Regions from separate parts of the Mesobacillus sp. S13 genome, predicted to be linked through region 1. Evidence: riboswitches for the same ligand, from Rfam matches in the RefSeq annotation. Region 1 holds a riboswitch; each other region holds the start of a gene.

Evidence for each region. A riboswitch is a leader RNA that binds a small molecule or an ion and turns the genes downstream of it on or off. The one in region 1 is predicted to bind thiamine pyrophosphate.
Region 2: another riboswitch for thiamine pyrophosphate. It lies ahead of thiT (energy-coupled thiamine transporter ThiT); the one in region 1 lies ahead of tenA (thiaminase II).
Region 3: another riboswitch for thiamine pyrophosphate. It lies ahead of thiM (hydroxyethylthiazole kinase); the one in region 1 lies ahead of tenA (thiaminase II).

Annotation. Positions count from the first base shown of each region.
Region 1 covers NZ_CP084622.1:4,150,819-4,160,672, forward strand. Annotated here, with positions in the region: gene whiA (DNA-binding protein WhiA) at 1-332, opposite strand, end outside; gene LGO15_RS21320 (gluconeogenesis factor YvcK family protein) at 460-1,443, opposite strand; gene rapZ (RNase adapter RapZ) at 1,440-2,333, opposite strand; gene LGO15_RS21330 (NUDIX hydrolase) at 2,364-2,822, opposite strand; gene trxB (thioredoxin-disulfide reductase) at 3,316-4,266, opposite strand; TPP riboswitch at 4,612-4,720, shown strand; gene tenA (thiaminase II) at 4,843-5,532, shown strand; gene LGO15_RS21345 (ECF transporter S component) at 5,560-6,141, shown strand; gene LGO15_RS21350 (ABC transporter ATP-binding protein) at 6,156-7,628, shown strand; gene LGO15_RS21355 (energy-coupling factor transporter transmembrane component T family protein) at 7,612-8,412, shown strand; gene LGO15_RS21360 (thiamine phosphate synthase) at 8,522-9,148, shown strand; gene thiO (glycine oxidase ThiO) at 9,132-9,854, shown strand, end outside.
Region 2 covers NZ_CP084622.1:1,216,472-1,226,325, forward strand. Annotated here, with positions in the region: gene LGO15_RS06150 (dicarboxylate/amino acid:cation symporter) at 1-579, shown strand, start outside; gene LGO15_RS06155 (histidine kinase N-terminal domain-containing protein) at 633-1,763, opposite strand; TPP riboswitch at 2,008-2,114, shown strand; gene thiT (energy-coupled thiamine transporter ThiT) at 2,223-2,819, shown strand; gene LGO15_RS06165 (FeoA family protein) at 3,085-3,309, shown strand; gene feoB (ferrous iron transport protein B) at 3,306-5,318, shown strand; gene LGO15_RS06175 (FeoB-associated Cys-rich membrane protein) at 5,340-5,501, shown strand; gene LGO15_RS06180 (helix-turn-helix transcriptional regulator) at 5,657-6,121, shown strand; gene LGO15_RS06185 (universal stress protein) at 6,167-6,685, opposite strand; gene LGO15_RS06190 (transglycosylase domain-containing protein) at 7,869-9,854, shown strand, end outside.
Region 3 covers NZ_CP084622.1:1,005,590-1,015,443, reverse strand. Annotated here, with positions in the region: gene thiW (energy coupling factor transporter S component ThiW) at 1-496, opposite strand, end outside; gene thiE (thiamine phosphate synthase) at 500-1,150, opposite strand; gene thiD (bifunctional hydroxymethylpyrimidine kinase/phosphomethylpyrimidine kinase) at 1,147-1,965, opposite strand; gene thiM (hydroxyethylthiazole kinase) at 1,966-2,775, opposite strand; TPP riboswitch at 2,999-3,108, opposite strand; gene LGO15_RS05130 (DUF3951 domain-containing protein) at 3,254-3,391, opposite strand; gene pepT (peptidase T) at 3,518-4,750, shown strand; gene LGO15_RS05120 (LiaG family protein) at 4,982-5,845, shown strand; gene LGO15_RS05115 (sensor histidine kinase) at 6,142-7,875, shown strand; gene LGO15_RS05110 (LytR/AlgR family response regulator transcription factor) at 7,879-8,610, shown strand; gene LGO15_RS05105 (carbon starvation CstA family protein) at 8,773-9,854, shown strand, end outside.

The DNA.
Region 1 (9,854 bases):
TGGATTATTTCAAAGCCTTCTCCTAAAATCTTTAAATCCTCCAGAATTTCCCTGGCTGATTCCTTAAGGCGGACAATATAAACATTATTCTTTTTCAGCCGCATTTTTTTACGCACCAGCAGCTCGACCTGAACCTGATAACTTTTTTTGATCAAGGTATAGATGCGTCTGGCAATCGCGGCATTTTCCGTCTGTATGTCTACGATGAGTTTGCGATTTGAGAAGGAAAGGGAACCATTCATCCGGATTAAAGCGGACAGTTCCGCGTCAGCGCAGCAGCCCTTCACGTCGATATTCGTGAGTTCCTTTTTTGTTTCCGAAGCGAACGACACCTTCTCACCCCCCTGGTTATATAGCGCCGGCTTAAGCACAGCAGCTGATTTTGTCTTTTTCTCTTAGGCGCCTGAAGAATACCAGTGCACCTACCCCAAAAGAGAGACAAACGCTTGCATCCTATATTTACGCGTTATATCTCTTTTTGGTTTCATCTATTATCATAGAATATAAAATTTCTGAAACTTTTTTTGTATCATGCCTGATGACATTGCCGTCGAGTTCTGCGATTTCATCCTGGACGACTTCAATTCCAAGTGCCGTCAGCCGGTCAAGGTCAAAATGGACAGGCTGTGCTAACTCCTCTTTATAGCGCAGCTCGACATCCGGCGGGATGGTCTCGCTGTTCACAAGAATCGTATCAATAAAAGCACAGTCCATATGGTCATAGATCGCCTTGATATGATCACTGGCGGCAAAATCATGCGTCTCACCTGCCTGTGTCATCAGATTGCAGATATACACCTTGCGCGCTGTCGCTTTGCACACTTCCTTGCCAAGCCTCTTTACGAGCAAGTTCGGCAGAATACTCGTATACAAACTGCCAGGACCGATCACAATCAAGTCAGCTTCCCTGATGGCCTGGAGCGTTTCAGGCAAAGGCTTTACGCCTTCCGGATTCAGGAAGACCCTTTTGATCCTTTTTCCAGAGTAAGGAATCTTGGACTCGCCCCTGACAATGCTGTCATCCTCCATCACTGCATTCAGCATGACACTCCTGTTTGCTGCCGGCAGTACTTTTCCGCGGACATTCAAAACCTTGCTCATTTCCTGAATCGCATGCACAAAGTTTCCGGTGATTGATGTCATCGCAGCAAGGATCAGGTTTCCGAGCGAGTGGCCAGACAATTCATTGGCTGTATTGAACCGATGCTGGAACATCTCTTCAATCAGCGGCTCCACATCTGATAGTGCTGCCAGGACATTCCGGATATCACCGGGCGGAGGAATATGCATATCCTCCCGCAATCGGCCGGAGCTGCCGCCATCATCTGCGACTGTGACAATCGCCGTAATATCGACAGGGTGCTTTTTCAATCCGCGCAGCAGGACAGGGAGTCCGGTTCCACCCCCGATGATGACGATTCTCGGCAAACCATCATTCATCATTTTAGAAGTCCCTGCCTTTTATCGATATCACGGTGAGTCACACGGGTATGATAGTCTTTTTCGAAAAACTTGGCGATATGTTCAGCCAATGCAACGGAACGATGCTGTCCGCCTGTGCAGCCAATGGCGATGATTAGTTGCGCCTTTCCTTCCCGCTTATAGTGTGGAAGCATGAAACTAAGCAGATCCGTCACTTTTTCCAGGAACTTGGACGTCTCATTCCATTTTAAAACATATGTCGACACGTCTTCATCAAGACCAGTTTTCGGACGCATATGCTCTATATAATGCGGATTCGGCAAAAAGCGGACGTCAAAAACCAGGTCGGCATCAATCGGTATTCCGTGCTTGAAACCAAAAGACATGACATTCACGGTGAAAATTGTCTTTTTATTCACGGAAAACTCTTCAAGAATTTTTTCGCGGAGATCCTTCGGCTTCATGCCCGTTGTTTTATAAATAAGCTGCGCCCTTCCCTTCAGCTCTTCCAAAAGCTCGCGCTCAAGCTGGATGCCTTCAAGCGGCAGTCCTGATGGAGCTAACGGATGTGAACGCCTTGTTTCTTTATAGCGGCGTACTAGTGTGGAATCCTCCGCATCAAGGAACAATACTTGCGGTGTCACCCATGAAGTTTCCGCCAAATCATCAAGCGCTTTGAATAAAGAGTCAAAAAATTCACGTCCTCGCAAATCCATGACAAGCGCCACTTTGTTCATTTTTGTGCCAGATTCCTTCATTAACTCCAGGAATTTCGGGAGCAATGTCGGCGGCAGATTGTCGACGCAGAAGAATCCTAGGTCTTCAAAACTCTGGATCGCGACGGTCTTACCTGCGCCAGACATACCTGTTATAATGACGAGCTGGGTATCAGTGCTTGAACCGGTACTCATTTCTCTTTCCCCCTGCAAATTATTATATGATCAGTTTGGATCGAGCCTGTAGTTGATCAGCTCAAAATCCGGTGTATAAGTAAAGGTGCCATAGATAATTCCTTGTCCATGGACCATGTATTCCAATATGTGATGGTCTCCCGCTGCCATTGGCAGGTCTTTGATGTCATCAAACCCATGCCATTCAAGGGTTCCTTCCTCACATTCATCCAGGTTGATTCCATCTGCCTCAGTAGCGTAAAACGTGAACATCATCCATTCCGATACGACTTGATCATCTTCCTTGATGACAAATGTAAAAATCCCTTTGATTTGAGGATTGCGAAGATAGATCCCTGTTTCTTCACGGAATTCCCTGACACACGAATCCTTCACGGTTTCTCCTGGTTCCATTTTTCCGCCTGGAGCCACCCACCAATTTCGGCGCGGCTTTTGCAGCAGTAAAATTTTTTCATCTTTTACTAAAACACAATTCGTCACTCGCTGCATCCAATCCACCTCTTTATATGTGCGTGCAATAGGCACGTTAACGTTTTCATGATCCAAGCTGTTTCAGAGTCCAAACAACATCCAAAATCAGCTTTTACGAAAAAACAATCATGTAAGATAGCCGAACTTTTATTCTTTCCATTATACTATTTTTAGTTTTTCGCCACAATGAATACAAAGATGATATTTTTGTTAAAGAATGATGAGGAACATTGAATAAGAATTTTAGCATGGATATGGTGTTATAATCCTTTGAAAAAGCCTGTTTCACTTTTTTGCAAAAAAAAGAGCACAGGATAACCTGTGCCGTCAAAGGATTATATTTTTAAAAGGGGGTCAATTTCTATTCCTATAATACCCCATGATTGTTTCACTACTGTTACAGTAGAATTAATAAATAATTACGTTTTGTTAATTTATGCCGAGACATGCTGTTTTTACCATAAGCTTGAAAAAAACCCGCTGATGTGATCCAGCGGGCTTGGCGTCTATATTATGCGTTTGCTTTCAATTCTTCAACCAATTCTTCTACATAGTGCTGTGCGTTTTGCGCCGCGATACTGCCATCGCCTGTAGCTGTAACGATCTGGCGTAGCGTTTTTTCACGGATGTCGCCAGCTGCGAAGATGCCAGGCACTTTCGTTTCCATACGCTCGTTCGTTTCGATATAGCCATTGCTGTTCGTGATGCCGAGGCTTTCGAACGGCTTTGTCAAAGGAACCATTCCGATGTAGATGAATACGCCATCTGCCACGAATTCCTGCTCAGCGCCGTCCTGTGTTGAAACAAGGGTCACGCTGCCGACCTTGCCATCTTTATCGTTGATCTGCTTGACTGTATGATTCCAAATAAAATCAATTTTGTCATTGGCAAATGCACGGTCCTGAAGGATTTTTTGGGCACGAAGCTCGTCACGGCGGTGAACGATTGTCACTTTTGAAGCGAAGCGAGTCAAGTACACGCCTTCTTCTACCGCTGAGTCTCCGCCGCCGACCACAACAAGTTCTTTATTTTTGAAAAATGCGCCATCACAAACCGCACAGTAAGATACACCGCGGCCGCCTAACTCCTGCTCGCCAGGAACGCCAAGCTTTTTGTACTCCGCTCCTGCAGAGATGATGATGGAGCGCGCTTTGTATTCCTTGTTGCCAGCCTTGATTGTTTTATATTCTTTGCCGTCGATGACTTCTTTTACATCGCCGTAAGCATATTCCGCACCGAACTTTTTCGCGTGGTCGAACATTTTAGTCGATAGCTCAGGTCCAAGAATGTGGTCAAATCCCGGGTAGTTTTCCACTTCTTCTGTATTGGCCATTTGTCCGCCTGGCACCCCGCGCTCTAGCATCAATGTAGACAAGTTCGCACGTGATGTATAAACAGCTGCCGTCATCCCAGCTGGTCCAGCTCCGATGATAATGACGTCATAAATTTTCTCTTCTGACATGGTGTACAACTCCTTTGAATATCATAATCCGTTAAATTTCGGTTTCATACCATAATTAGTATTTCCTGCCTAAACATATCCTATAAAACAACTGTATCATAGTCCAAAAATATGCTTAAGTTCACGGAATTGACATACACTTATTCTTATACCCTTTAATGTATACAAAATTCATAAATCCCGTCTTATTGCTAAATAGTACAAACTTCAACCCAAAAATCCAACGAATCATCCCTTCTTGTTATGCAAGAGCTTATTTGTGAATTTTGATGCCAGCTTCAATATTGACAATTTTGTGAAGGATGATATGATAATTTACAGAAAATAAGATTAATAATAGAATTGTTTTACCGCTAGGGGAGCCTTTCGTTAAGGCTGAGATTAAAGTGAAACTTTAAGACCCTTTGAACCTGATCTGGATCATACCAGCGTAGGGAAGTGGAGTATCTGGAGCATCATGCTTTTATCTTGCTGCCAATACAGCCACTTTCTGCCTGCAGAAAGTGGCTTTTTTATTGGAAAAAACAGCATTCTTCACCATAAGGATGTTGAAAAATTACTTATCAGGAGGTTGTTATGTCTACTTTTACACAGTTGATCCGTCAAGAAGCAAGGGAAATTTGGGAAGCAAACTTGGACCATCCATTCGTGCAAGGAATCGCAAAGGGAACTTTACCGCTTGAAAACTTCCGTTATTATGTCTTGCAGGATTCTTATTACCTTTCACATTTTGCGCGCATCCAGGCCATTGCCGCCTCAAGAGCCGAGGAATTATCAACTACAGCAAAAATGGCGGCCCATGCGCAGGGTACATACCAGGCTGAGCTTGGCTTGCATGAACAATTCATAGGTCAGCTCGGTGTCACTAAGGAAGAACTTGAAAACTTCAGACCAGCGCCTACAGCCTATGCGTATACCTCCCATCTTTACCGTGTAGCTGCTTCCGGCAGCCTTGGGGAAATCATTGCCGCCATCCTTCCCTGCTACTGGATTTATTACGAAATTGGAGAACAGCTGAAGCATGCATCGCCTGCAACTCCTATTTACCAGGAATGGATCGCTGCGTATGGAAGCGATTGGTTCAGCGAGCTTGTAAACGAGCAGCTCACCCTCCTTGATGCCATTGCCGAAAGTGCTTCCGATAAAGAAAGAGAAAGAATGAAGCAGCATTTTATCTACAGCAGCCATTACGAGCTTAGGTTCTGGGAAATGGCCTGGACACTTGAAGGCTGGTCGGTAAACAACGAAAAAACAATCGTCCAGTAAGCTGGAGATCAGAAGGGGAGATGAAAAATGTCAAAAGGATTAAAACTGACAGATATTTTAGTTACTGTCGTGATTTCAATTGCGTTCGGGATTATCTATAAAATTTGGGGGCCACTGTACTACGCGCTCAAGCCGCTAGGGCTCCATCTAGATCAATTCATCTATGGAATGTGGTTCATCGCTGCAATAGTCGCTTTTCTGGTTATCCGAAAACCTGGCGTTGCTCTTCTTGCCGAGGTAGCCGCTTCATCCGGGGAATTCCTGATGGGTTCTGAATTTGGACTTGAGGTATTGATCTACGGCTTTGTCCAGGGATTGTTTGCGGAGTTGGTTTTGATGGCTTTTGGCTATAAACGTTCTGGAGTGATTGTTGTCAGCCTTGCCAGTATTGCAGCATGCGCAGGCTCATTGATGATGGACTTTTACAAAGGGTATATCGAAGACCTGGCCGCGTGGAACCTCGCATTATTAATTGCCATGAGGACTGCAGGGTCCATTCTGTTCTCCGGCCTGCTGGCACTGGGGATTGCAAAAGCGCTGGAGCGGACAGGAGTTGCAAATATCCTTAGACCAGCTTCTCAAGATGACTTCGATTCATTGAACCAATAAACAGGGGTGATTGGATGCCAATAATATCTTCATTTAAGAAGCTGAGATTGAAGTTTCCTGGCACGAAAGACCTTCTCTTCAAGGACCTATCCATATCATTTGAAAAAGGAGAAAAAGTGCTCCTGCTTGGTCCTTCAGGATGTGGCAAGTCGACTCTGTTACAGGCACTTTCGGGGCTGATCCCAAATTCCGTTGATGTGCCGATTAAATTCGAAAGCAGTATTCATCCTGAATCCTGGGGGTTTGTCTTCCAGGATCCAGACACCCAGTTTTGTATGCCATATGCGGATGAGGAAATTGCTTTTGTATTGGAAAACATGAATGTTCCCAGAAAACAAATGCCCAAAAGGATTGACGAACTTTTGTCGCTTGTAGGTCTTGATCTTAAGGACCACCATTCCAGGATCAATACCTTTTCCGGGGGTATGAAACAGCGGTTGGCCATTGCATCTGTTCTTGCCCTTGATCCAGAGGTCCTGTTCTTTGACGAGCCTACCGCGATGCTCGATCCAGAAGGGACAAAGATGATCTGGGAAACGGTAAAAACCATATCCACTGATAAGACAGTGATCATCGTAGAGCATAAGATTGAACACGTTATCGACTTTATTGACCGGATCATTGTGTTTGATGCAGCAGGAACCATTATTGCCGATGGCAACCCCGAGTCCGTTTTTATTTCCTGCAGAAATGAATTCCTTAAAAATGGAATCTGGTTCCCGGGAGTATGGGATCAGTACAGAGCACCTTCATCCATTTCAAGCAAGCCAGATTTCCAACTTAAGAAGGAAGTATTTTTAAAAAACTTTATAAGTTTCCGGCATAAAGAAACCAAAATCAAGATCAAGCATGCTGAAGCGAAGTCTGGCGACTGGATTGCGGTAGCTGGCAAAAACGGAGCCGGCAAAAGTACATTGCTTTTGTCGCTCATCCAACTGCTGAAAACGGACGGGACCTATCAAGTAAACGGACGGAATATTCGGCGGAATAAGGACATTTCGAGCGAGGCTGGTTTTGTTTTTCAAAATCCTGAACTTCAATTCGTTGCGAATACAGTTTTTGAGGAGCTCGCGTTAACTTTCCGGCAAAAACATGATGAACAAGAAACCATTGAGAAAAAGGTTACCGAGCTGTTGATGCTGTTCAATCTCTCAGACCAAAAAATTCTTCATCCGTACCAGTTATCGATGGGTCAAAAGCGCCGCCTTAGCGTTGCGACAGCTCTTGCCCAGAATCCTGCCATCCTTCTTCTTGATGAACCGACTTTTGGCCAGGATTCAAAAAATACATTTGCCCTGCTTGAACTTTTAGAAAGTTACCGAAAAAGCGGGCACATCATTATCATGGCCACCCATGATAAGCACATAATCGAGCACTTTGCCACAAAGGTATGGGATGTCATTGACGGTGAAGTGATGGTTAATAACAAAAAGATAGAAGAAGAAATGGCAATTTCAGCGGAGGCCAGCCATGCATATTCAATTTGACAATAAAGTGACCTGGCTTCATAAAATCAACCCCAGCGTGAAACTATTGGGAGTCGCATGCCTGTTTTTTGCTGTCCTGTTCATCCATAACCTGAACGTGATGATCCTCTTCACTTTGGGACCTGCACTATTGTTTCTCTTTTTTACAGGTCATCCTTTTAAGCGGATTCTGCTTTTCTCTATTCCATTTCTGCTGATTTTCCTATCGACTTCTTCGTCGATGATCTTGTTCGGGAAGGGAGAATTGACCCTATTTAAATGGGGCTTGATCCATATCACACAGGAAAGTCTTTTTAGGGGAATACACCTGGGTTTCAGGGCACTCGTCTATGCGATGCTTGGACTCACCTTCGCGCTGACGACCAGTCCGGTCCTGCTGTTCTACTCCTTGATGCAGCAGCTGAAGCTGAACCCAAAATATGCATACAGCTTCATGGCAGGCATCCGGTTGATCCCAATCATGATTGAAGAGGTAGCCACCATCAGATATGCAAGGACGGTCAGAGGAATCCAGAATACCTATACGGTTGGAGGAATTTTATCATCCATCAAAGGCTATTCCATTCCCCTGCTTTCCCAAAGCATACGCCGCGCATACAGAATCGCGGTGGCAATGGAATCAAAACGGTTCACACAAAGCAGAAAGCGCACCTATTACTATGAAATAGGCTTTTCCAGGTACGACCTGCTTTTCATAGCTTACTTCGCCATAATTCTGTCGCTTGTCTTTTACATTTCCGGACATTATCCGCTTTTCCCTGCAGTCGATGTCCGGTCATTATGACACCATGATAAGTTTCCCGTCATGCTGCTTTAATTACTAAAAAAACAAGCCAGCCTCCGAATGCTGCAGGTTCCATGAACACCAATGCTGGCCTTGAGAAAGGTGAATAATGAAAAAACAACTGCATGTCATATCAGACGGAAAGCTCACATTAAAAGCATTTGCCGACATTGCCGGGAAAATCAACCCATTCATTGACAGATTTCATTTGCGTGAAAAAAAGCTCACTGCAAAGGAAATCGCCGCGGGAGTCGAAATGCTTCTTAATAAAGGAATACCTTCCGAAAAAATCGTTGTCAATGATCGAGCCGATGTCGCCTGGTCATATAACACCTGCGTCCAGCTCGCCTATCATAGCCTTCCAATCGCCCTTGTCAAACAACAATTCCCGGGAATCAGGGCTGGCTGTTCCGTTCATTCATACAGTGATGCCCTTGAGGCAGTAAGAGAAGGTGCAGACTTTCTTCTTTATGGCCATATTTTTGAGACTCAGTCAAAAGAGGGCCTGCCGGGGAAAGGCCTTCACGAACTGACAGCGATAAAAGAAATTGTGGATATTCCCGTTATTGTCATTGGCGGCATTAAGCCTAGAAACGTCGAGTCGGCAATATCGGCCGGGGCAGACGGAGCAGCTGTGATGTCAGGAATCCTTCAATCCAATGATCCCGTTCATGCCGCTTGGTGCTATTCACAAAAAATCAAGCAAGGAGGTACTCTGCATGAAAAAGACTTATGATGCCATCATAATTGGCGGCGGCATCAATGGCAGTTCGATTGCCTATCAATTATCAAAACGAGGACGAAGTGTCGCCGTCATAGAAAAAGGACGGCTGGCTGGCAAAGCATCCGGCGCAGCAGCCGGGATTTTGGGAGCTCAAACAGAGCTTACCGATGATGGGCCCTTATTCCAATTCGCCAGAAAAAGCCGAGCCATGTTCCCTGTATTGGCAAGAGAGCTTGAAGAGCTTTCGGGTGTCCATGTCGGCTTACAGAATAAAGGCATGTACAGGGTGGCTGCAACCGAAAAGGAAGCCTTTGACTTAAAAGCATTAATAGAGTTTCAGACAAGATCTGGTGAGAAAGCAGAATGGCTGGCCATTGAAGAATTAATGGAATGGGAGCCAAATGTTTCAAGCAGCCTGCTTGGAGCCATGTTCATCCCGGAAGACGGCCAGGTGGATGCGCGTGAGTTGACCATTGCCTTCGCAAAAGCAGCGATGGTGAACGGCGTAGAGTTTTACGAGTTTACGAGTGTTAATGATTTGATCATTGAGAATGAAAAAATATTGGGCGTAAAAACCGACCATGGTCCTGTTTATGCAGATTCAGTCGTGGTCGCAACAGGCGCATGGAGCCCCTTTTTAACAGAGAAAACCGGTCTTTCCCTGCCAATTTCTCCTGTAAAAGGAGAGTGCTTTTCCGTGCTTACAGATAAGCCGCTC
Region 2 (9,854 bases), 1.9 Mb from region 1:
ACCTATGGTTCAAGTGTTTATCTCATTGGAAAGAAAAATCCTTTCTGGTTTTTTAAGCAATTCTCTCCGGCAATGGGTGTTGCCTTCAGTACATCGAGCAGTAATGCGACACTGCCGGTATCTATGGAAACAGCACAGAAAAATCTCCGTGTCCCTGAATCGGTCAGCAGCTTCGTGCAGCCTCTTGGAGCAACGATCAACATGGACGGCACAGCAATCATGCAGGGGGTAGCAACTGTATTCATTGCACAGGTTTATGGAGCTGACCTCACAATGGCCGAACTTTTGACAGTAGTCCTTACTGCCGTGCTTGCGAGTATAGGTACCGCAGGAGTTCCAGGTGTTGGATTGATCATGCTGGCAATGGTTCTCCAATCTGTGGGGCTGCCAGTTGAAGGGATTGGCCTGATACTCGGTATCGACCGTTTGCTTGATATGGCTCGCACAGCTGTCAATATTACAGGTGATGCAGCATGTGCTCTCATCGTCTCTGAATCTGAGAAAAAGCATGCGTTAAGCCACGAGACTAGCAAAGTGAAACATGCAGCAGGTGACCGCTCACTTGAATATTCCGATTAAGAAAGAATAGACCCCGCCATTTCCTGGCGGGGTCTCCTTGTTCTAGTACTAGATTAGATTTCGATTCTTGTTAGAGGCAGAAGCATGATGAATGACGTTTTTTCAGGTTCTGATGAACAGGCGAGTATGCCTTTATGCTTTTCGATGATTTCCCGGCATACGAAAAGTCCAAGTCCGGTACCAAGTGTTTTGGTTGTAACGAATGGTTCAAAAATCGTTTTTAACAATTGGTCAGGAATGACTGGACCATTATTTGAAATCTCAATTTTTATATGGGTATCATTCACGAAAAATCCTTTGATTTCGATTTGCGGATCATCACGGTACTGGCTCAGTACATCAATCGCATTAAAGATGATATTGATGAGAACCTGCCTGATTTCATCCGCATAGCCGTACAATTCCATATCTTCGGCTACTTCCTTGATGATCCGGACTTTCGTGTCAAGGATGCTGGGATAAAGAAAGTTTAAAACTTCCTCAATCATCTTATTCAATGAGAAGACAGTTTTTTCTTTTCCAATCAGCTCTTTTTTTGATAGCAGCAAGAATTGTGAAATCCGGAAGTTCAGTTGTTCAAGCTCGCTTGAAATGATATCAAGATACTTCATATCTTGATGTTCAGATCTCAAGAGCTGGATGAAGCCCTGGATGGAAGTCAACGGATTGCGGAATTCATGTATGAAGCTAGAAGTCATTTGGCCGAGAAGCGTCAATCTGTCTTTATGTGTTGAATCGATGAATTGGTTCTTTTCCTCAATGATTTTGTTTTTCTGCTCATTATAATAAGATACGGCGTAATACAAAAAGGTATCAAAACAGTAATTGATCCGATTGATGGCCTCTTGCATTTCAGTCCATTCCATATTCAATTTATGGAGATGTGTGTATACAACGGAGCGTCCGGCATTGACATTGAAGACAAAATCGCCAATGTTAATGTCAGCGCGTACTCGTTCTTCACCTACCATAAAAGCAAGCTCTTGAATATGCTCTTCCAATTCTTCACTTGTTTTAGAAAAAACCGAGAGAATTACTTCATACATTCTCTCAGCGTTTTTGCTTATTTTTTCTTTATATGGATCATCTTCTGAAACGATTATTTTAACAGTCCAGTCGGCTATTAGATTTTCTCTTTCACTAGTCAGGAAGCTAAGCAATCGGTTATCCGTAATTGGCAGCATTTCATTAAGTCCCCCAGTTTTTCATTTCGGTATTAAAGATTCGAGGAAAACCTTAAAAACCCTTTGTCGAATATTAAGAACATCCGCAGAATTGAGTCGAATAGCTAAAAATGTGACAAAAGACCGATGTTTTTAGCAATACTGGATGAGATTTGTCAAATCTGTTCGACATCGACCGAAAAGTTTATCCTAGGACTTGTGATAATTTATTTAAAGTAGTATATTCATAGTGTAGAAACTAAATAATAACCACAAGGGGAGCTGCCAAGTGCAGCTGAGAGTGAGCGGCCGAGTTCTTACCCTTTGAACCTGTTAGTTAATGCTAGCGAAGGAATGTGGATGCGATAGGAAAGCAATCTTGGGAATCCTATATCGGTCCCCGGATTGCTTTTTTTGTTTCTGAAGCAGAAAAGGCGTGTTAGAAACGGACCTCATTCTGAAAAGAAGGAGGAACAAAATATGAAACAAAAACAAACTCTCTTTTTAGTGGAAATTGCCGTATTTTCCGCACTGGCTTATTTGCTGGATTTATTTTCCGGGTTCTTATTTTCAAGAATCTGGCCACAGGGCGGTTCTGTATCGATTGCGATGGTGCCTGTATTCCTGATGGCGTTCCGTTGGGGAATAAAGGGCGGGGCAATAACCGGGCTGTTGTTAGGCCTATTGCAATTCATTCTTGGCTTCTCACAAATTTACCACCCTGTACAGGGATTCATTGATTATTTGGTGGCTTTCACCGTACTTGGGATTGCCGGGATTTTCGCCAGACAGATTAAGGATAGCATCCAAAATGCCGATAAGAAGAAATGGATTGGCTTTATCATTGCTGGTACCTTCATTGGAAGCCTGCTCCGCTTTATTGCTCATTTCTTTTCCGGCTGGATCTTCTTTGGAGTTTGGGCGCCAGAAGGACAGCCAGCGTGGTTATATTCAATTATCTATAATGGCACATATATGATTCCTAGTATGATACTAAGTGCCATCATCATTATACTTGTCATCGGATATGCACCATCGAGGATGGTTAAGTCTGCACCTGTAAGCAATAAAATGTAAGAGAAAAGGGGAGCTGAACAGCTCTTCTTTTTTTATGTGTATACATACATGCATGGGTATTTGAGAAGTGGGAAATCATTCACAATAAAAATATTGTCAATTGTATGGAGTTTGCCTGAAATATAGAGTAAACCCTACTATATAGTGACGAATGTCACAGTGGAAGTTGCTTTGAATTGGTTAAATAAAGATAATCATTCTCATTTAGAAAATATGAAAGCTAAAGAGAGTATAAAAACTAACAAACTAAAAAAAGGTGATGGCTATGCTGGGAAAATTAAAGACTGGTGAAAAAGGCCGGATCATGAATATAGCTAGTGCTGATAAATTTGTCAGAAGAAGGTTGCTTGATTTGGGAATAGCGGAAGGATCTGAAGTGTGCGTGAAATGCATCCTGCCTTTTGGAGGACCTGTCATGGTTGAATCCTGCGGGCAGTGCATCGGCATTCGCCGAAAGGAAGCGCTAAGGATTGAAGTGGAGCGAGTATGATGAACATTGCGCTTATTGGAAACCCAAACACAGGAAAAACTTCATTGTTTAATAACTTAACAGGTTCCTATGAATATGTAGGAAACTGGAGCGGGGTAACGGTCGAAAAGAAAGTCGGTCTCCTTAAAAATGGCAAGGATCAGCTTATTGACCTTCCTGGAGTATATACACTCAATCCACTTTCAAAAGATGAAGGTGTCGTAACGAACTTTTTCTTGAATGAGCCATTTGAAAAACTTCTGAATATCCTGGACGCTTCGCAGTTAAGGCGAAATCTTCATCTTACTATGCAGCTATTGGAATACGGTGCACCAGTCATAATTGGCTTGAATATGCTGGATGTTGCAAAAAGCAGGGGTATTCAAATTGATCCTCATAAACTGTCTGAATCATTGGGTGTAGCAGTAGCTCCTGTGGTTGCAAGGACAGGTAAAGGGTGTAATGACCTTGCACAGATAGTGACTGGCGAGGCCGCAGGCAGTGGGAAAGCAAATTTCATCTATTATGGTAAAGCGATTGAAGCGGGTATCCTGGAGCTTGAGAACAAACTGGCCGGAAAAACACAACACCCGGTTCGCTGGCTTGCACTTCAGTTGTTTGAAGGAAATCCATATGTGAAAAGCTATCTGGCAACAATTTTGCCACAGAATGAGATTGACACATTGATTCACCATGTTTCTATAGCCGAACAGCAAAATACGGGCAGCAAACAAGCACTTGACGAGATAATTCACCGGAAGCGCAGTGAAGCAATCGATAAAATAGTATCTGCAGCAACAACCAGAACGGATAATAAAAAGGTTCCATTGACCGAGAAGGTTGACATGATCGTCACGAATAAATTTCTTGGCATCCCGATTTTCCTTATTTTGATGTACGTGATGTTCATGCTTACCTTTGACTGGCTTGGCTTCCCGCTGTCTGACGCATTGGATTCACTTCTGTCCGGACCAGTAACAACTGGGATTACAGCAGCACTGTCTGCAGCCGGTGCTTCATCATTCATCAAAGACCTGGTTCTTGATGGGATCGTAGCTGGGGTAGGGGGAGTCCTCGTCTTCGTACCGCAAATCTTCATATTGTTCTTTTTCATCTCCTTGCTGGAAGATTCAGGTTACATGGCCCGTGTCGCGCTGGTCATGGACCGCTTAATGGAATCGGTTGGCTTGAACGGTAAGGCCTTCATTCCGATGATGATCGGATTTGGCTGTAATGTACCTGGAATCATGGCAGCAAGGACCATCGAAACGCCAAAGGAAAGGCTGATGACCATTCTGTTGACACCGCTTATGTCCTGTTCTGCAAGGCTCCCAGTTTACGCTTTGTTTGTCGGGGCGTTCTTCCTGGAACATAAAGCAGCTGTGGTTTTAAGTTTGTATGTATTGGGAGTAGTGATCGCGCTTATTCTGGCAAAGGTATTCTCGGAGACACTTTTGAAAGGTGAAACGTCTGTATTCGTCATCGAACTCCCTCCTTACAGGCTTCCGCAGGCGAGAGCACTTTGGAGAAGCACATGGGATAAGGGAAAGGGATTCGTGAAGAAGGCAGGAACCTTCATTTTTGCCGGATCTGTCCTAATCTGGATGCTTGCTTACGCAGGTCCGGAAGGCGTGAATGTCAGCATGGATGACAGCTATCTAGCGCTGCTTGGAGGCATTTTCGCACCGATGTTCGCTCCTATTGGCTTTGGGACATGGCAGGCGAGTGCATCCTTATTCACCGGGTTTCTTGCAAAAGAATCAATCATTTCAACGATGAACATCATTTACTTCGTCCCTGATGAGGCAAGTCTGCAAGGTTTGCTTGCTGCTCATTACACACCCTTAGCCGCATACAGCTTCATGGTCTTTATCCTGCTGTACATTCCTTGTTTGGCAACTACTGCAACGATTTACAAGGAAACCGGTTCGAAACGCTGGACCGCTTTTTCAATCTTTTATGCCCTGGTTATCGCCTATCTGTTGTCTCTGACCATTTATCAAGGCGGCATGCTCTTTGGATTAAGCTAAGCAGGGAAGGAGGAAGGATTCATGATCGCAAACATCTTAATAGGCGGAGCCATATTCGGATATGCCGGCTGGGCCTTCTACCGATTCATCAAGAAAGCCAAGGAAGGGAAATGCGCTGCCTGCTCCATCAAAAGCTCCTGCTCAAGCAACTGCAGCGTCAGTGAGGAAAGACAGGCCAAATAAATTAAAAGGAGTGCAGATTCGTTACTGCATTCCTTTTTGCTTCTTAAAATAAAGTAGCTGCTTTTATATTTACATAGCCGAAAATAAAAAATATTTTTAATTCAAACTTATTTGGTGTAAAATTACACTAAAAGCAATTCAAAGGAATGATGCGGATGACAAGGGATGAAATCATAAGCAGGGTATCCGAAAAAGTGAGGGTACTTCGGGCCGAAGTTGGATATACACAAGATAAAATGGCTGATATCATTGGAATTTCCAAAAAGACGTTAGTCCAGATTGAAAAAGGCAGGGCTCAGGCTGGCTGGTCGACAGTCGTGGCCATAGCTGCCCTTTTCAGGGAAACAGAGACCATCCAGTTTTTGTTCGGAAATGAACCACTCGAAGTCCTTGAAACGATTGCCCATGAAGGCACAGATTATCGAAAAGAGAAAACATTGGGCGGCAAAGTCTGGTGGCGAGAAGTAACAAGGATTGGCGGATTCGTCATGCAGCAAAACATCCTCAGCCAGCATTACAGGATTCTGGATCACGATGATTTCCGGATTTTCAGCAGCTTCGAAGAAAAGGAAACATTGGAGCGGTTAGAAGAAATCGCAGCTGAAGCGTTGAACGAGTAATTCAAGAGGATAGAATGGAAAAAGCAGCCGGCGGGCTGCTTTTTTTTATTTCGCGATAAGCACATGGCAATGAGCGTTATTGGCAATTTTTTGACTTGCTCCGCCAAGAAGCTTACGCTTGATTCCTTCATTGCCGGACTGCCCAATGATAATCAAATCAGCATTTACACTATTGGCGTAATCCACAATACTCTCGGAAGGACTTCCTTCCAGGATGGAGTATTCAGTGTCGATATTGAGTGCATCCAGTTCCGCCTTTGCGTTATTGAAGGCTTTTTCAGAGCTGTGGGTAATGATAGAATGCTCTGTTTTTTCAAGTGCACCCTGCTCCATAGCCAGCGGTGGAACCTGGATTCCATCAGCAGGAAAATTGTTGATTGGCAGATGCTCAATAGGACGCTCATTCGTTTCCACCACTTCGCTTTTCACCTTTTCTTCAAAAACATGTCCAACATACAATTTGACGCCCTCTTTATTAGCCGTAAATTCCTTTGCCAATTGCAAGGCCTTCTTGCCTCCATCAGAATCATCGTAAGCAAGTACAATGTTTTTTATTCCAGCCATATAGATCAACCTCCAATATTAATACTTCTTATAGTTTAATACCCACTTTTAAAAAAGAACTAACTCATCCTAAAAATTTCCGAATCGATTTGGTACTCCTCATAAATGGGTGGATATTAGAGGTAGAGAGCTTGGTATTCGGTCAATATGCCTTTTATAAGTATGAGATTTTGTCTAAAGTGCCACCATGTTCGGACAAAATTACGTCCCAAGCAAGAGATTTTGTCTGAAGTGCCACCATGTTCGGACAAAATCATGTCATAAGCATAAGGTTTTGTCTGAAGTGCCACCGTGTTCGGACAAAATCATGTCATAAGCATAAGGTTTTGTCTGAAGTGCCACCGTGTTCGGACAAAATCAAGTCACAAGCATAAGGTTTTGTCTGAAGTGTCACCGTATTCGGACAAAATTACGTCCCAAGCAAGAGATTTTGACTGAAGTCCCACCATGTTCGGACAAAATCACGTCCCAAGCATAAGGTTTTGTCTGAAGTGTCACCGTATTCGGACAAAATTACGTCCCAAGCAAGAGATTTTGTCTGAAGTCCCACCCTGTTCGGACAAAATCACGTCCCAAGCATAAGATTTTGTCTGAAGTCCCACCGTGTTCGGACAAAATCATGTCCCAAACGTGAAATTTTGTCTGAAGTGCCACCATGTTCGGACAAAATCATGTCCCAAGCAAGAGATTTTGTCTGAAGTGCCACCGTGTTCGGACAAAATTACGTCCCAAGCAAGAAATTTTGTCTGAAGTGCCACCGTGTTCGGACAAAATCACGTCCCAAGCAAGAGATTTTGTCTGAAGTGCCACCATGTTCGGACAAAATCACGTCCCAAGCAAGAGAAGTTGTCTAAAGTGCCATCGTGTTCGGACAAAACAACGTATTAATCAAGGGTTTTTATCCGATGAGAATCTTTGTGAGATGAGATTGTTACCTCAACCTCGCCTCTGCACTAGGATTTTAATCAGGAGTCCCCAAAACCAGAAAACGAGAGTATATTCATTGGCCCTCTTGCTTGCTTATATGTCTTTTTTCCTCATAATTAGGCAATTTGTGTTAATGACTTTTAAAAATGGGTAAAAGAAAGTGTCATATTTATAAACTATTTTTAAAAGGTTGGGGTGCTCAGTGAGCAAAAATTCAATATTTACAAGTTTTCTAAGAGGCTGGAAAAGACTGCATATGAATCAGGTGCTGGTATTGTCAGTTTCGACAGCGGTACTGGCATTCTTGAGTTTTTTTCACGTATATTCTGAGGGGGCTGACATTAGCGCATTGAATGATGATATGGCACAGTCAACAGTCATCTATGATGCGAATGGTGAAGTCGCCAGCAAGATTTCGGCACTGAAAAATGAGGGAATCAAAATAGAGGATGTGCCGGATCATGTCAAAAATGCCGTCATCGCGATAGAAGACCACCGTTTTTATGAACACGATGGGGTAGACCTGGTGGGAATATCACGGGCATTCGTCCAGAATGTTAAAGCAGGCAGCATTGTCGAAGGTGGAAGTACAATTACGCAGCAATTGACAAAAAATGCTTTGTTATCGAGCGAAAAGACTTATAAGAGGAAGCTCGAAGAATTTTTTATGGCGAGAGAGATTGAAAAGCAATATTCCAAAGATGATATCATGCAAATGTACTTGAACCGAATTTATTTTGGTAATGGTTCGTGGGGAATTAAAAGGGCTGCTATGGGTTACTTTGGAAAGGACGTTAAAGATCTTTCCATCAGCGAAGCAGCCATGCTTGCTGGCTTGATCAAGGCGCCGTCTGCACTTGATCCCAATAGGAATTATGAAGAAGCGATTGAAAGAAGGAATCTTGTCCTTCAAATGATGAAAACACATGGCTTCATTAAGGAAGAAGAATATAAACAGGCAGTAGCCGAAAAGATTGTCCTGAATGAAGATGGAGCAGATCCATTGCGCGGGAAGTATCCATATTATGTAGATCACGTCATTGATGAAGCAATTAAGAAATACGGTCTGACACAGGAAGAAGTTTTGACAGGCGGATTGCAAATCTATACTGAACTGGATGTAACTATGCAATCAGCTGTGGAAACGACTTATGCTAAGGATGATTTGTTCCCAAAAGGTACGGAAAAACAAATCGTCCAAAGTGGCGCTGTACTGGTCGATCCTAAAACCGGTGGCATTCGTGCCCTTGTAGGAGGCCGCGGTGAGCATGTATTCAGGGGATATAATCGTGCAACACAGCTAAAAGCGCAGCCAGGCTCAACCATGAAGCCACTTGCCGCATATGCACCAGCACTTGAAGAAGGCTGGGGCGTTACGGACATGCTTAAAGACGAAGAGATGGAATTCAAAGATTACAAGCCTCAAAACTACAATGACAAATATAAAGGCGAAGTTCCTATGTATGAAGCATTGAGAGATTCATTGAATGTGCCTGCTGTATGGATGTTGGATGAAATAGGGATAGTCAAAGGCATGGAATCCGTAAAGAACTTTGGCATTAATCTTGATCCAAAGAACGATCGCAATCTTGGCCTTGCGCTTGGAGGCTTATCGACGGGGGTCTCACCGGTTACTATGGCTGAAGCATATTCTGCATTTGCCAACAAGGGCGAGCGTCATGAAACTCATGCTATAACTAAAATTATTGATAAAGAAGGCAATGTAATTGTTGAATATAAAGGGAAGAAGAGCAAGGCAGTTTCAAAAGAGACCGCTGAAAAAATGACGACAATGCTTCTTGGTGTCGTCCAGGATGGCACAGGAAAAGGTGCGCAAATTCCTGGAAGAGAATTAGCGGGCAAGACCGGATCAACACAGGTTCCGATTGAAGGTGTCAAAGGAACGAAGGATCAGTGGTTTGTAGGGTATACCCCACAGCTTGTTGGCGCTGTATGGGTTGGTTATGACAAAACAGATAAAGAACACTTCTTAACTACTACAAGCAGTGAAGGAGCCGCCCTGGTTTTCAAAGACTTTATGTCGGAAGCATTGAAAAATACAAAAGCAGAATCCTTCAATGTTACTCCACTGTCAAAGTATATTGAGGAACACAAGAGGAAGCAGCGTGCCAAGTCTGTAAAAGAGTTGGAAGCAAGAATCAAAAAGGAATCTGAAAAGCTTAAAAAGCAATGGGAAGAAGCAAAAAAGAAGCTAAAAGACAAAAAAGAAAAACCGAAAGAA
Region 3 (9,854 bases), 1.7 Mb from region 1:
TGTTGGTCATCTCCAATCTTCCTGCTGCATTTTTCATGAAAACTTTCAGAAGAGCGAAGCCAATTGCCGCACCTGCAAGCGAGCTGGCAAAGAATACCGGTACCATTCCAAATAAAGCTGCTTCTTTACCAAGGAACAATGTAGCAATCGGATAGCTGGCAATCGCTCCAATAATACCGGTGCCGACTACTTCTCCCGCAAAAGCAAACTCCATTTTCTTTGTCTTTTTATACAAATAGGCAGCCAGAAGAGCACCGATCATGCTGCCAGGAAAAGCGAAAACTGAACCTGTGCCCATCATATTCCTTAGTAAAGAGATGCCAAATGCCTGGGCAACAGCGTAATAAGGTCCAAGCAGCACGGCTGACAAAACATTGATAAAATGCTGCACCGGGAATATCTTGACGATTCCGAGCGGGATGAATAACATATGGCTGGTCAATGTACCTATCGCCATCAACATGGCGGTGAGGGTAAGCTTTTGTGTCTGTCTCATTTTCTACCTCCGTAGTACTTTTTCCTTAAGTCTGACTGCTGCTTCTTTGACATCTTCAGCTTGGCTGATCGCTGTGATCACTGATACTCCATCCGCACCGGCAGCCATTACGGCCCCTGAATTGTCCGCGTTGATACCGCCGATCCCGACAATCGGTACGCCAAAGTTTTTTAGCTGCTCTAGAAATACTGTTCCCTGCACTGCTCTTGTATCCTTCTTTGTTGCAGTTGGAAAAATCGGCCCAACCCCAAAATAATCCGCACCTGCAAGCTTTGCTTTTTCAGCTTCCTCCAGATTGTGTACAGAAACTCCAAGTATCTTATTTCCAATTTTTCTGCGGACCTGAGCAGTGTCCTCATCCTCCTGGCCGATATGAACACCATCCGCATCAAGCTCGAGGGCAAGTTCAATATCATCGTTCACAATGAAGGGAATGCCATTGCCCTGGCAGAGTCTTTGTAATTTCTTGCCCAGCTCCAGCTTTTCAATTTTCTCTAGACAGCCTTCTCCTTTTTCACGGTACTGAAAAATCGTGATGCCCCCGCGAATCGCTTCTTCAAGCACTTTAACAGGATCCTTAAAACAATTCGTGCTGCCAGCAATAAAATAAAGCTTCAGCATGCTTCTCATTTGTTCAGGACTGATTCTTGTCATGAGCTGACCCCACTTTCCATTTGCATATTGTAGGCCCAATGGTTGGTAGGTCCATGTCCATTCCCGATAGGCAGCGGGTTGGCGATGGCAGCCTGGATGAACTCCTTTGCCACAGAAACTCCTTCTTGAACCGAAGCCCCTTTCGCCAGCTGTGCCGTAATCGCAGCGGAAAAAGTACAACCCGTACCATGGGTGTTTTTCGTACTGATTCTTGGAGAGGAAAAAAAGGTGAAATCCCTGCCGTCGAACAGGACATCAACAGATTGAACCGCCTCCTCATCATGTCCGCCTTTTATCACCACATTTTTCGCGCCAAGCTCATGGATTCGTTTTGCGGCTTCTTTTTTCTCATCCATGCTGTTAATTGACATGCCTGTTAAAACTTCAGCTTCAGGAATATTCGGAGTGATGATGAGACAGAGTGGAAGCAAATGTTTTTTCAGAGCTGAAACAGCCTGCTGCTGAAGCAGTGAAGCTCCACCTTTTGCGATCATGACTGGATCGATCACGACCCTTTCCCAGCGGAACTCCTTTATTTTTCCAGCGACCGCTTCAATGATTTCCGCGTTAAAAAGCATCCCTGTCTTTATGGCATCTGTCCCAATGTCCTCTCCAACCGATTGGATTTGTTTCGCCACAGCCTCTGCGGTCATTGGAAAAACTCCCTGCACACCAAGAGTGTTTTGCGCTGTTACTGCTGTCAATGCGGACATTCCGTATACACCCAGCTCCTGGAACGTTTTCAGGTCTGCCTGGATTCCGGCTCCTCCTCCGCTGTCCGATCCTGCGATTGTCAATGCTTTGTTCATCTTCATTTACCTCCTTTTATCAAAAGAACACTTATTGTAAATTTCCTCAGCATCCAAAAGGTACAGCTGATTCAGGAGCTCCACTTGAAATCTTCCCGGTCCAAGCATGGCGCTTTTATCAGCGGCAGCCTCGGCTGCTACTCCATATATGACCAGTGCAGCAGTTGCTGCTTTGAGAAAATCCTTTTCCACTGCTGTGAATGCCCCAATAACTGATGTCAGCAGACATCCAGTGCCTGTCACCTTCGTAAGGATGGGGTGTCCATTGTGGACGACAAACGTTGATTTCCCATCTGTAATAACATCTTCTTTCCCTGTCAAAGCCACAATCGTGTTCAATTTTTGAGCAGCTGATTCAGCCAGTTCGATTACATCCCTATCTGATTCTCCGGCATCAACACCTCGTATGCTCCAGGTTTCACCGGCAACATTCGCTATTTCCGCAGCATTTCCCCTGATAATCGAAATCTTTAATTCTTGCATCAGCCTTCTTGCTGTTTCGGTCCGATAAGCAGTCGCCCCCGCGCCCACTGGGTCAAGAATGACTGGTACTCCATGTTTATTTGCGGCACTCCCTGCAAGCAGCATCGACTCTACAACTTCCGGGCGCAATGTTCCGATGTTCAGTACAAGGCTCCCCGCCATGCCTGCCATATCGGCAACTTCCTCGTGTGCATAGGCCATCACGGGAGATGCGCCTAACGCCAGCAGTCCATTAGCCGTAAAATTGGTGACCACAACATTGGTGATATTATGTACAAGCGGATTCTCACTCCTGACTTTTTCTAGCAAGCCAGCAATCTCTCTTTTTTCCATCCTGATCCCTCCTTGAAATAACACGCAAGCGCCTTGGTCAGCCCCGACAAGCGCTGGAGGGGCGACCGGTGAAGTCGTTCTTTGACTTCATTGGGCGGACCGAAGCGACTCGAGGGGCTAGGCGCTGGAGCTGGACAATTCTCGAAGTAGAAAATATACTTTCTTATCTCAAAATAAAAAGCCAGATCCATAAATGGACCTGGCTTAAAAGCAAAGTAAGAAAACTTCTCTCACACTACTTTCCTACGCTGGTATTACCCAGATCAGGTCCGAAGGGTTAAAAGACTTAGCGTCTTCCTCTCAGCCCGCAGCAGGGCACCCCTAGTAGTACATCGATATTCATTTGTCTTTATCCTAGCCTTAACTCTTATATATGTAAAGTGAAAAGTACATATTCAGCCATTTTTCCAGTCTGATTGATTTTTCAGAGAAGCTTGAGATATTTTTGATTGTGATTGACTCTTTCACATAAACAGGATCAATCCTCTTTCTTTTTCCCTTCCGTGAGGTCGTCAAATGGGGTGTAGTTATTGCTTGGCATTTTCCCTGACCGTATCATTTTAAAAATCGAATAAAACACCACAAACAGCACAATAGCCGTAAACACGTAACCCATCTTTCCCAGCCTCCTTTTCTATATATTATACTCACAAAAAATGGAATTTTCATTCTTTTTAAAATGGTGTTCCAGTCGATCTGTGCTAATATGAAAATATACATAGTAAATAGGAGATGACAGGAAATGAAAAACGAGATTATCGAAAGATTTACCTCATATGTAAAAGTGGATACTCAATCGGATGAAAGCAGTGAAACCACCCCATCGACAGCAGGACAGCTAACGCTTGCCAATATGCTGGTCGAAGAGTTGAAAACAATCGGCATGGAGGAAGTCAGTATTGACGACCATGGTTATGTGATGGCCACCCTTCCTGCCAATACGGATAAAAATGTGCCAACGATCGGTTTCCTCGCTCATGTTGATACAGCAACTGATTTTACCGGCAAAAATGTAAATCCACAGATTGTTGAAAACTTCGATGGCAATCAGATTGTCCTGAACATGGAACAGAATATCATCCTGTCTCCTGCTGATTTTCCGGAGCTGCCTCAGTATAAAGGACATACCCTGATCACCACTGACGGAACGACGCTGCTTGGAGCTGACAATAAAGCTGGAATCGCCGAAATCATGACAGCGATGGCTTATTTGATTCAGCATCCGGAAATCAAGCATGGTAAGATTCGTGTTGCATTCACACCAGATGAGGAAATTGGCAGAGGCCCTCATAAGTTCGATGTTGAAGCTTTCAATGCGAAGTTCGCTTATACTATCGATGGCGGACCGCTTGGCGAGCTGGAGTATGAAAGCTTTAACGCAGCAAGCGCGAAGGTGACTTTTAAAGGCAAGAACGTCCACCCGGGAACAGCAAAAGGAAAAATGGTGAACTCAGCCAAAATCGCCATGGATTTCAACAGCAAGATTCCTGCAGAAGAAGCACCGGAACACACCGAGGGATATGAAGGCTTTTTCCATCTTAGCTCGATCAACGGTGATGTCGAGGAAACAACGCTTCACTATATCATCCGAGATTTTGACGGTGACAGCTTCCAGGCACGCAAGGACTTGATGCAGAAGATCACCAATGAATTGAGACTGACTTATGGCGAGACCCGCATTGATCTTGAAATGAGTGACCAGTATTACAATATGAAGGATAAAATCGAACCGGTGAAGGAAATTGTCGATATCGCCTATGAAGCAATGGAAAACCTCGGCATCAAACCGATCGTCAAACCGATCCGCGGCGGTACAGACGGTTCACAGCTAAGCTATATGGGACTGCCAACACCGAATATTTTTACAGGCGGAGAAAACTTCCATGGAAGGTTCGAATATATCTCTGTTGATAACATGATGAAATCAGTCGAAACCATTGTAGAAATAGCTAAACTTTTTGAAGCAAAGTCCTAACCTTAAATCAACCAGAAGTCAGATTCCCAAGCAGTACGGAATCCGGCTTCTTTGTTCATGCTCATTTGGCTTTCTTAATCTAATTTTTTCTGAAGTCTTCTCGAAAAGAGAAGCGGCCTATTCTAAAATACGCCTCAGGTCCTATCGAGATTTAAATCGGAGGTGCATTGGGGTTCAGAGCGAATCCCCTTATTCTGGATATAGAAGGAAACTTGAGAGGAGTTTTTATAAATGAAACGGATTTTAGTTATTTTCCTGGTGATTACCGGGGCCTATATTGGATGGAATTATTTGTTCGATGGGAGCGGATTGAACTTTGCACAAGCGGAAGATGCTGTGAAGGTAACCAATGATACGGATAAAATCAGTATTGATGTATCAAGCGTCGAGACGGTGATTGTGCCAGAGGACCGCGATGATGTCCGCGCCGAGTTGGAAGGGGAAGGAACGGTCAAAGTTCAGGAACACGGTGATGAAATAAAGGTTTCTGTTAAACGGAAAGGCTTTTTCTGGTTCAACTGGTTTGAGATGGATAAGACGACTATGACAGTTTATATCCCTGAAGATTATGAAAAGGATATGGACATCGAGCTCGGTTCAGGGAAGATTGTTTTTAAAGGTGAATCTGCCGACAACCCTATGAAGCTAAGAGATCTTTCACTCAATATCGGTTCGGGAAGGGCCACATTGGAGAATTTCGATGTTGAAACATTGGTAAACCAGAGCTCATCAGGCGAGGTTGAAATGAACTCGATCGAGGCTCAATCCGGTTCATTTGATGTCAGCTCCGGAAGCGTTAATGTCAAAAACTATTCTGGCAAGGTTGATGCTGATGTTTCATCTGGCAAGCTGGAAATCCAGATGGACCAGTTGTTGGATGATGTCAGCCTGGACGTCAGCTCCGGCTATATCGGATTGGATCTGCCTGAAGATGCAGGCTTTACATTGAATGGAAAAGTAAGCAGCGGGAACATATCAAGCGATTTTCCGCTTCAGAACAAAGAACAATCTGACAACCGCCTGCGCGGCAAACACGGAAGCGGCAAATTCGAAATCAATGCTGATGTATCTAGCGGGAATATTAATATAAAGTAGAACTTTATAGAGGTGGCGAACTGGAAAAAACAAGCTTGAATTTCCAGTTCGCTATATTAATAAAAAAGTCGCTATAATAATCAGAAAGTCGCTATAAAAATCAAAAACTCGCTATAAAAATAAGTTCTTCGCTATAATTCACTTTCTTCCACCCTATTGGTAGAAGCGAAATGGGGATTCCAAAGCCTGGCAGCAACATGCCAGGCTTATTTTCATATAAAACTCAGACAATGTGTCTTTGTTTTTCATGATCATTCATTTAAAATAAGTGCAAACACTTCCTGAGGAGCAATATTATGTTCGAATTACTCATTACGATGCTGGAGCGGCTTGGCATCATCGTGACGATTGCTTTCATTTTAACGAGGTTCCGTTTCTTCAGGGGATTGATTTACCATGATTCCCTGAACCGGCGCCAGCAATATTTTGCCATTCTATTCTTTGGTTTTTTCGGGATTATTGGTACATATTCCGGGATGAGTTTTTCAACGGATAATCTCCAGTTCAACCCCTGGGCAGCTGATTTGGCTTCGGATGAAGCCATTGCTAATTCCCGTGTCATCGGGATTGTAATTGCCGGGATGCTTGGCGGCTACAAGGTTGGTATTGGTGCCGGCCTTATTGCGGGTCTGCATCGGTTCACGCTCGGCGGATTCACTGCTCTTGCGTGCGGACTTGCGGCAATCGTGGCTGGAATCATCGCGGGCCGTTTTCAGAAGAAGAAAAATAATATCAACCTAAGAACCGCCTTCCTGGTCGGGGCGATTGCCGAAAGTGTTCAAATGCTGATTATCCTATTGATTGCCAAGCCTTATGTACAAGCTCAAACTCTCGTTGAAATAATCGGTGTTCCGATGATCATCGCAAATGGGCTGGGGTCTGCTCTATTTTTAATGGTAATCAAGAATGTGGTTTCCGAGGAGGAAAAGACTGGAGCGATGCTAGCGCAAAAAACGCTGAGGATTGCCGACCAGACACTCGCCTACTTGCGCAAGGGCATCAATCAGGATTCAGCGCAGGCAGTATGCCAGATTTTACACAACGAAGTACAGACTAGCGCGGTGGCAATCACCAACCAATATGAAATCCTTGCCCATATTGGTCTTGCTGATGACCATCACCGCTCAACAAGCCCTATCCAGACCCAGATTACAAGGGATGTGCTGAAAAGCGGAAAACTGGTCGTCGCCAATGATGAAACGATCCACTGCCGCGAGCAAAGCTGTCCGCTTGGCGCAGCAGTGATTGCTCCATTGAAACTGCGCGAGGAAAATATAGGCACGCTGAAGTTTTATTTTAAATCGGAAAAGGAAATTACCGATGTCGTCATTGAACTGATATCCGGGCTCAGCAATCTGCTCAGCAACCAGCTCGAAATCGCTGAAGCCGATAAGGCCTATCAGCTTGCAAAGGAAGCTGAGGTTAAGGCCCTTCAGGCTCAGATCAGTCCTCATTTTTTATTCAATACAATGAATGTCATCACCTCACTGATCAGGATTGATCCGGCAAAAGCACGGATGCTTCTTGTCTCTCTATCTCATTTCCTGAGACAAAATTTAAATGCAACTACCGTGTCAATGACGACTCTTGAGCAGGAATTGGCTCACGTGAAAGCCTATCTATCCATTGAAGAGACGCGGTTTGTAGAAAAGCTGCGGGTTACCTACGATATAGAGGAGGACGCTTTGCCTGTAAAAATCCCGCCGCTGACGCTGCAGCCAATAGTAGAAAATGCCGTAAAACATGGAATTAAGGATATGGATCATGACTGCCAAATTCATATAGCCATTCGTAAAGGGATTAAAAGCACGATTGTAACAGTGAACGATAATGGGCAGGGAATGAACCAGGAACGGATTAATCTGCTAGGCAAACAAATAATAGATTCTGAAACAGGAAGCGGAATCGCGCTTTTTAATGTAAATAGAAGACTTACGATGAACTTTGGGGAAGATGCCTCATTGCGGATTGATAGTGAGCCTGGAAAAGGCACGAAGGTTTCCTTTACGATTCCACAAGCGGAGGAATGATTGATGGATAAGATGATACGTACTCTGATCGTTGATGATGAATTATACAGCCGGGATGAACTGAAGCATTTATTGCAATCCTTCCCCTCCATCCAGGTTGTTGGAGAAGCGGAGTCAGGTGAAGCTGCAGTCATGAAAGCTTTGCAGTTTTATCCTGATGTCGTCTTCCTGGATGTTGAAATGCCAAAAATGAATGGAATGGAAGCGGCGAAAGCGTTGATGGAATTCAAAAAAACGCCGCTGATTGTGTTTGCAACGGCCTATCCGCAATTTGCTGCCGAGGCTTTCAGATATGAAGCTGTCGATTACTTGCTTAAACCGTATGACGAGAATCAGCTGAAAGAAACGATCCTTAGGATTGAGAAACATTTTCTGATGCCAGCTGAACAAGAGTCTGCCAAGCAGACTGGCAAGCTTGCCGTTGAAGGGGATGGCGAGATTTTTTATCTGGATCCGAAGGATATCCTCTACATATCGAGAGAAGAAAAATACTCAAAAATCATCACGAAAACAAAGGAATACGAAACAAGGATTCCTTTAAAAGATCTGGAAGCCCGGCTTACAGCATACTCCTTTTTCCGGATTCATAAAAGCTATATTGTGAATCTGGATTATGTCACCCGCCTTACACCATGGTTCAATGGCGCCTATCAACTGGAAATTGAAGGCAGGGAGGAAATGCTGTCAGTCAGCCGGAATTATGTAAAGTCACTGAGGACTCAGCTGGAATTATAAGTACTCATTAAAGCATCTTAAGGGTGCTTTTTTGCATTTCAATCGACATATTTTGCACTTCAGGCTCATTTTCCTGCATCTTGTTCACAAAACAGCCACAATTCCACCTTCTCTATTATACTTAATGAAAACGCATACAATTTTCTTTTGAGGAGGTTTCATATGTATACCTTTCTAGCTGGTATTGCACTTTTAATTGTTGGTTATTTTACGTATGGAAAGTTTGTTGAAAAGGTTTTTGGAGTGAACGAAGGTCGTAACACTCCGGCTTATACACATAAGGATGACGTTGACTATGTGCCAATGTCCACAGCAAAGAACTCTTTGATCCAGCTTCTTAATATCGCTGGTGTTGGACCTATTTTCGGGCCGATCATGGGAGCACTTTACGGACCGGTTGCTTTCCTTTGGATCGTTCTTGGCGCTATCTTCGCTGGTGCTGTCCACGATTACCTTACAGGTATGATTTCAATCCGTAACCGAGGCGCACACCTTCCTGAACTTGCAGGAAAATTCCTGGGTAAATTCATGAAGCATGTCGTTAATGCATTTGCGATTCTTCTTTTATTATTAGTTGGAACCGTTTTCGTCACAGCTCCGGCTGGCTTGCTTCATACATTGATGGACGGAAAGGTAACAATGGGAATCATCATTGCAGCAATCTTTGTTTACTATATTTTAGCGACATTGCTTCCTGTTGATAAAATCATTGGCCGCTTCTACCCGATCTTTGGGGCATTGCTGTTGATCAGTGCAGTCGGAGTAGGTGCAATGCTTGTTATCACGGGAGCACCGATTCCTGAATTATCACTAACGAATTTCCATCCTGGTAATGCAGCGATTTTCCCGCTATTGTTCTTAACAATTTCTTGCGGTGCGCTGTCAGGTTTCCATGCAACACAAACGCCGATCATTTCACGTACAACGCAAAATGAAAAGAATGGCCGCAAAATTTTCTACGGCATGATGATCGCTGAAGGTGTCATCGCAATGATCTGGGCTGCTGCGGCAATGAGCTTATTCGATGGCTACAACGGCTTGAACGACATGCTTGCTAACGGCGGACCTGCTGCAATAGTAAGTGAAGCTTCAACATTGATGCTTGGTGCAATCGGCGGTACACTTGCTGTACTTGGTGTAATCGTACTTCCGATCACTTCTGGTGATACTGCTTTCCGAAGCGCGCGTATGATCATCGCTGATTACTTCAATTTTTCACAGAAGAAAATCACTAGCCGTCTTTG